2 regions of the Janthinobacterium sp. JC611 genome follow, and region 2 is predicted to be linked to the other one. Evidence: predicted binding sites of a transcription regulator. Region 2 holds the regulator's gene; the other holds the start of a gene.
What was found. The regulator FliA, encoded in region 2, starts transcription of late flagellar genes. The targets are predictions, from matches to a motif close to CTAAAGTTTNNNNNNNNNNNGCCGNTA.

Region 1: a site for FliA is predicted at 1,038-1,064, ahead of J0O65_RS07505 (flagellar protein FliT). Genes of this name have one in related genera too.

The regions. Positions count from the first base shown of each region.
Region 1 covers NZ_JAFLJN010000008.1:33,798-37,394, reverse strand. Annotated here, with positions in the region: partial or broken gene J0O65_RS07510 (hypothetical protein) at 1-279, shown strand, start outside; gene J0O65_RS07505 (flagellar protein FliT) at 698-970, opposite strand; gene J0O65_RS07500 (M13 family metallopeptidase) at 1,205-3,274, shown strand; gene J0O65_RS07495 (class I SAM-dependent methyltransferase) at 3,342-3,597, shown strand, end outside.
Region 2 covers NZ_JAFLJN010000081.1:21,129-24,725, forward strand. Annotated here, with positions in the region: gene flhF (flagellar biosynthesis GTPase FlhF) at 1-1,323, shown strand, start outside; gene J0O65_RS25505 (MinD/ParA family ATP-binding protein) at 1,316-2,179, shown strand; gene J0O65_RS25510 (RNA polymerase sigma factor FliA) at 2,227-2,958, shown strand; gene J0O65_RS25515 (flagellar motor protein) at 2,940-3,597, shown strand, end outside.

The DNA of each region.
Region 1 (3,597 bases), on a different contig from region 2:
CCCCTGCATGCGGCGCCGGCAGTCGGCAAGGATAAGCAGGCGGGCGGCAACGGCTTGCTGTGGCTCGGTATCGGCACCCTGGTGTTCCTGTTGCTGACGGCGGTCATCGTGTATATCGCGCGCAAGCGCAAGCAAGCGGCGGGGCCGGGTGCGCCGTCGACATACTGGGTTCTGCTGCGCAAGCCATTCGGCCGCAGGAAGAAGGACGTGCCCGTGCTGACGGAAGCGTTGGAAGAGGAGGCGGCGGCCGAGCCGGAAGCGGAGCCGTTCTCGCGCTGAGCATGCGGCACGGCCAGGCTGAAATTTGATATAAAAAAAGATATTGAAAAAAGACAGAAAAATGCTTGTCTATTGTGTTGCCTATTTCTTAAAGGTGGTGATATGATGAATTCAGTGGACTTGCTCTACGACAAAACAGCCCCAGCCTGTCGCAGTCACCAACGATAGTGTGGCGCGGCAAACAGGTGTAGCGTTGCATAAACGCCTGGGTCTGGAAGCGGTTCGCGATGCCGACGATGTGCTCGCGAACGCCGGATGCAACCGGCAGCGAGGCGACGCCAGGAGATACCTGGGGCTCGCCTTCCAAATTCCCCCTCCTTGCTCTCGGGCGCCGCGAATGGCGCGCTCCCCGGCACGGCGGCAGACGTAAAAAAAGCACCTGCGGGTGCTTTTGTCGTTTCTGGCGCGGCAAGCTTGCTTACATGCGTGCGCGTGCGCCCTGCATGGCATTCGGCAGTTGCGTCATCCACGGTTCCGTGATGGCGCGGATTTCGCGGTCATTGGCCAGGATTTGCTTGAGCAAGTCGATCTTGCGCTGGCGCGAGGCGCCGGCCAGAGCGGGCACCTTGCCCGTCATGGTCGCGCTGGCGGCGCTGGCGCACTGGTTTTCCAGGGTATCCAGGCCATCCCAGTCGCTCGAACGTGCGGCCACGACCATTTTATTGGTCATTCCTACAATATTTTCATACATCGAAAGAACGTCGTTGGAGGTCATGAGCACACCCGTAACTAGTGAATGGATTACCGCTTGTCCAGATTAACGGCAGCTCCAGGGAGAACTTGAGGGTGTTTTTGAAAAAAAAGTAAAAATAATGTGGATGGTGTTGGCTGGCCGCCGGAATCTCCCGCCCAACCCTTGTTCCGCATGTGAAAAAGGTATGATTCTCTGGCTATGATTTTGCTTATTTTCTTCGAAAGGATCGCCATGCACGGTTTGCGTTTTTCCTGGTCCCGGACACCTGTCCAGGCTGCCATCGTCCTCGCCCTGGCCGGCGCTTCGCTGACCGGTTTGCCGGCCCGCGCGCATGGACAGCCAGCGCCGGCCAGCGCCGCTGTCCCCGCTGCCGCCACGGTCTTGCCTGGCGACGACTTCTATGACTACGTGAATGGCGACTGGTTGCGCGGCACGGAAATTCCCGCCGACCGCAGCAACTGGGGTTCGTTCGCCATCCTTGCCAATGCGACTAACGAGCGCATCATCACCCTCGTCGAAGGACTGGCGGCGGCGCCGCAGGCCGATGCGTCCGCGCGCCAGGTCAGCGATTTCTACCGTTCCTGGATGGATGAATCGGCCATCGAAGCGAAAGGCTGGGCGCCGATCCAGCCCTTGTTGAGCAAGATCAATGGCATACGCGACCGGGCAGGGCTGGCCCGCGCGCTGGGCGAGAGCTTGCGCGCCGATGTCGATCCGCTCAACGCCACCAATTTTTATACGGAAAACCTGTTCGGCCTGTGGGTGGCGCAAGACTTGAACGACACCACGCGCAACGTGGCCTACCTGCTGCAAGGCGGCCTGGGCTTGCCCGACCGCGCCTTTTACCAGGACGACAGCGCCCGCATGCAGGGCTTGCGCGCCGGCTACCAGGCGCATATCGCCGCCATGCTCAAGCAGGCCGGCTACCGCGATGCGCCGGCCCGCGCCGCGCGTGTGTTTGCGCTGGAACAGCAAATTGCCGCCAGTCACGCCAGCCGCGAGGATTCGGCCGATGTCGCCAAGGGCAACAACGCGTGGCGGGCCGCCGACTTCGCCGGCAAGGCGCCGGGCCTGGACTGGCAAGCGTTCTTCCAGGCGGCCGGCCTGGGCAAGCAGACGGATTTCATCGTCTGGCACCCGACGGCGATGACGGGCAGCGCGGCGCTGGTGGCAAGCGTGCCGCTGGCCACGTGGAAGGATTTCCTCGCCTTCCACGCGATCAACCATTTCAGCACCACCTTGCCGAAGGCGGCCGCCGACCAGCGCTTCGCCTTCTATGGCAGCGCCCTGAGCGGCACGCCGCAGCAGTCGCCGCGCAGCAAGCGCGCGCTGGCGGCGACGAACGCGGCCTTGAGCGACGCCGTCGGCAAACTGTATGTGGAACGCTATTTCCCGCCAGAATCGAAAGCCCGCGTGCAAGACATGGTGACGAATATCGTCGCCGCCTTCTCGCGCCGTATCGACAAGCTCGACTGGATGGCGCCGGCCACCAAGGCGCAGGCGCAGGAAAAGCTCAAGACCCTGTACGTGGGCGTGGGCTACCCGGAACGCTGGGATGACTACGCGGGCTTGCGCGTCGTGCGCGGCGACGCGCTGGGCAATGTGCAGCGGGCGGAACAGTTTCATTACCGGCAGGCGCTGGCCAAGCTGGGCCAGTCTCCCGACCGCAAGGCCTGGGCCATGCCGGCGCAGCTGGTCAACGCCGTCAACCTGCCCCTGCAAAATGCGCTGAACTTTCCGGCCGCCATCCTGCAGCCGCCATTCTTCGACCCGCTGGCATCCGACGCGGCCAACTATGGCGGCATCGGCGCCACCATCGGCCACGAGATCAGCCACAGCTTCGACGACCAGGGCGCCCAGTTCGACGCCCAGGGCAAGCTGCGCGACTGGTGGACGCCGGCCGACCTGGCGCATTTCCAGGCCGCGTCCAAGCAATTGGTGGCGCAATTCGCGGCCTATAAACCGTTCCCCGACCTGGCCGTGAATGGCCAGCTGACCCTGAGCGAAAACCTGGCCGACCTGGCCGGCGTGGCGGCCGCGCATGACGCGTTCACGCTGTCGCAGCAGGGCAAGCCGGTGCAGCCGGGCGCGGACCGCGATTTCTTCATCGGCTATGGCGTCAGCTGGCGCAGCAAGGCGCGCGAAGCGGCGGCGCGCCAGCAAATCCTCACGGACGGCCATGCGCCGGCGCAATACCGCGCCGCCACCGTGCGCAACCTCGACGCCTGGTACCCGGCATTCGACGTCCAGCCTGGGCAGCAGCTGTACCTGGCGCCGGAACGGCGCGTGCGCGTCTGGTAGGCGATGTTGACGCTGCCGGCTTGCCGGCCGGCAGCGTAAAATGGCGGAACATATCGACAGGACCGCCATGAAGCCAAATCCGCCGCAAGATCCCCTCCACGCCATCACCGAGCGCACTCTGGCCCATTACGACGCCAGCGCCGAGCAGTTTTTCGAAGGCACGCGCGACCACGACGTCAGCCAGAACATCGCCGCGCTGCTGGGGGCCATCGGCAAGCCGGCGCCGCTGGCCATCCTCGACCTCGGTTGCGGTCCTGGCCGCGACCTGAAGGCGTTCACGGCCATGGGCCACCATGCCACGGGTGTCGATGGCTGCCCCCGCT
Region 2 (3,597 bases):
ACGGGCGCCTCGTCGCGCGATGCGCTGCGCAAGGTGCGCGAAGCGCTGGGCCCCGATGCCGTGATCCTGTCGAACCGCCAGGCCGACGGCGTGGTGGAGATCCTCGCGCTGGCCAATGACGATGCCGCTTCGCTGGCGTCGCCGCCGGCCGCGTCCGAAATGTCGCAGCCCCGTCCCCAGTTGCAGACCCAGTTCGCCACGCCGCAGCGTCCGGCCGCCCCGGCCCAGCGCCCGGCCCAGCGCCCGGCCGCGCCACGTCCTGCCGCACCGCGCCAGACAGCCGGCGAGCCAGTGGACATGGCCCGCATGCAGCAGATGATGGCCAGCGCGCTGGCGCACGTCAAGGAAAACGCCGCCGCCGAAATGAGCGGCATGATGAATGAAATCCGCGCCATGCGCGGCATGATGGAAACCCAGCTGGCGGAAATCTCCTGGGGTTCGACGCAGCAGCGCGAGCCGCAAAAAGCCGTCGTGCTGCGCGAAATGCTGGCCGCCGGCTTCTCGGCCAGCCTGGCGCGCTACCTGATCGACAAGCTGCCGGCCGGCCTCGACGGGGCGCAAAGCATGCGTTGGATCAAGACGGTCCTGAGCCGCAACCTGAACACGGTCGCCAATGAAGACGCCATGCTGGAGCAGGGCGGCGTGTTTGCCCTGGTCGGCCCGACGGGCGTCGGCAAGACCACCAGCACGGCCAAGCTGGCGGCCCGCTGCGTGATGCGCCACGGCCCGGAAAAGCTGGCGCTGATCACCACGGACGCCTATCGTATCGGCGCGCACGAACAATTGCGCATCTACGGCAAGATCCTCGGCGTGATGGTGCATTCGGTGAAGGACGAGGCGGACTTGCGCATCGCCCTGAAGGAACTCAAGAACAAGCACACGGTGCTGATCGATACGGTGGGCGTGAGTCAGCGCGACCAGATGGTGACGGAACAGGTGGCCATGCTGTCGGGCGCCGACGCCGACGTGAAGCGCCTGCTGTGCCTCAATTCCACGGCCACGCAGGAAACCCTCAATGAAGTGGTGCGCGCCTACCAGGGCAGCGGCCTGGCCGGCTGCATTATGACCAAGCTCGATGAAGCGGCGTCGATCGGCAATGTGCTCGACGTGGTGATCCGCCAGAAACTGAACCTGTTTTATGTGTCGAACGGCCAGCGCGTGCCGGAAGACCTGTACCTGGCCGACCGCGGCTACCTGATCGACCGCGCCTTCAAGCTCAAGCGCGATGCGGCGGCCACGCAGTTTTCCGATGCCGAACTGCCGCTCTTGATGGCGCAGGCGGCCGCCCGCAACAATGAAGCGCGCGGGGTGCGCCTTGGCTAATTTCGATTTCGACCAGGCCGAAGGCCTGCGCCGCATGCTGGCCGGCCCGCAGCCGCGCGTCATGACATTTTTATCGGCCACGCCGCAGGATGACAAGGGCGCCATGCTGGTCAACCTGGGCGCCTCGCTGGTCTACGGCGGCAATGACGTGCTGCTGCTCGACGCCAGCGGCGGCGGCGATGGCGTGGCTGCGCGCCTGGGATTGGCGCACGGCGCCAGCCTGCGCGACGTGGCGCGCCAGCAGTGCGGCTTGAACCAGGTCATCCACCAGGTGCCGCAAGGCTTCGGCGTGGCCAGCCTGGGCGCGCGCAACCACCTGATGGACAGCATGGATTACGCTTCGGCCGACGAGTTGCGCCGCCTGGGCAAGACCTTCGACGTGCTGGCGCGCCAGAGCGGCATCGTGCTGGTCGACGGCGTCGTGGCCGACGAGGGCGATTGCTTCCCCGTGCCGCTGATGGCCTCTTCCGATATCGTCGTGCAGGTCTCGACCAGCGCCACCTCGATCAAGGCGGCGTACTGCCTGATCAAGCGCCTGAGCCAGGAACTGGGACGCCGTCCGTTCGGCATCCTCGTCACCGGCGCTTCCGAATCCGAGGCAAAAGTGGTTTACGATAATATGGCGCAGGCGGCAAGCCGCTACCTGGCCGTGAAGCTGACCTCGATGGGGTCGGTGCCTGCCGATGAATATCTGCACCGCGCGGCGCGCCTGGGCCGCAGCGTGGTCGATGCCTTTCCGCTGGCGGGAGCGTCGGTGGCGTTTCGCGGACTGGCCGAGCGGCTGGCTCGTTCGGCGGCGCCGGTGCTCGGCGGCACCTTGTACCAGACGGGGAGCCCGCATCAGTTCAGCGCCTGACACCCACCGCGGCACCAGATAAAAGATGAGAAAACAATAAGCAGCCTATGTACACGGTCAAAGGGAAATCGAACAAGGACTATTTGCTGACGGAGCACATTCCGCTGGTGAAGCGTCTGGCGCACCATATGAAGGCGAAATTACCGCCTTCGGTCGAGGTCGATGACCTGATCCAGGCCGGCATGATCGGCCTGCTCGATGCCATCAGCCGCTATGAAGAGACGCATGGCGCGCAGTTCGAGACGTATGCCGTGCTGCGCATCCGCGGCGCCATGCTCGATGAATTGCGCACCAGCGACTGGCTGCCGCGCAGCATGCGCCAGAACATGCGCAAGATCGAGGAAGCGATGAGCATCCTGCAGCAGCGCCTCGGCCATCCGCCGACGGAGTCGGAAGTGGCGAAACTGCTGAAAATGTCGCTGGCCGACTACCAGGAAATGCTGGGCGACGGCGGCGGCCACCAGCTGCTGTATTACGAAGATTTTCATGACCCGGACGGCAATGACAGCTTCCTCGACCGCCACTGCGTGGACGAGGACAGCGACCCCTTGCGCTCCCTGCTCGATACCGATTTCCGGCAATCCGTGATCGATGCCATCGACGCGCTGCCGCCACGCGAGAAAATACTCATGGGCCTGTATTACGAAGAAGAGCTGAACCTGAAGGAGATCGGCGCGGTGATGGGCGTGTCCGAATCGCGCGTCTCGCAGCTGCATACCCAGGCCGTCGCGCGCCTGCGCGCAACCTTGAGGGAGCTGGCGTGGACTGGTCCAGCGTAATCGGGCTGGCGCTGGCGCTGGCGGGCCTGCTGGTCGGCCAGGCACTGGAAGGCGGCAAGATGGCCTCATTGCTGCAGCCGGCCGCCTTTGCCATCGTCATCATCGGCACCTTCGGCGCCGTGCTGCTGCAAACGCGGCTGCGTACTTTTGTCCGCGGCCTGGAAATGCTGCGCTGGGTGTTCCTGCCGCCGCCCGACACGCGCGCCGCGCTGGCGCGCGACATCGGGCTATGGAGCCTGACGGCGCGCCGCGACGGCCCGCTGGCGCTCGAGCGCCTGATGGAAAACACGGCCGACCGCTTCAATGCCAAGGGCTTGCGCATGATCGTCGACGGCATCGCGCCCGACAAGCTGCGCCAGCTGCTCGACGTGGAAATCTCCGCCTATGAAATGGCCGAGCGGCAGGCCGTCAAGGTGTGGGAATCGGCGGCCGGCTATTCGCCCACCATCGGCATCCTGGGCGCCGTGCTGGGCCTGATCCACGTGATGGAAAACCTCACCGACCCGAGCAAACTGGGCAGCGGCATCGCCGTGGCCTTCGTTTCCACCATCTATGGCGTGGGCCTGGCCAACCTGCTGTTCCTGCCGGTGGCGAACAAGCTCAAGGCCATCGTCTCGCGCAGGGTGCTGCAGTATGAAA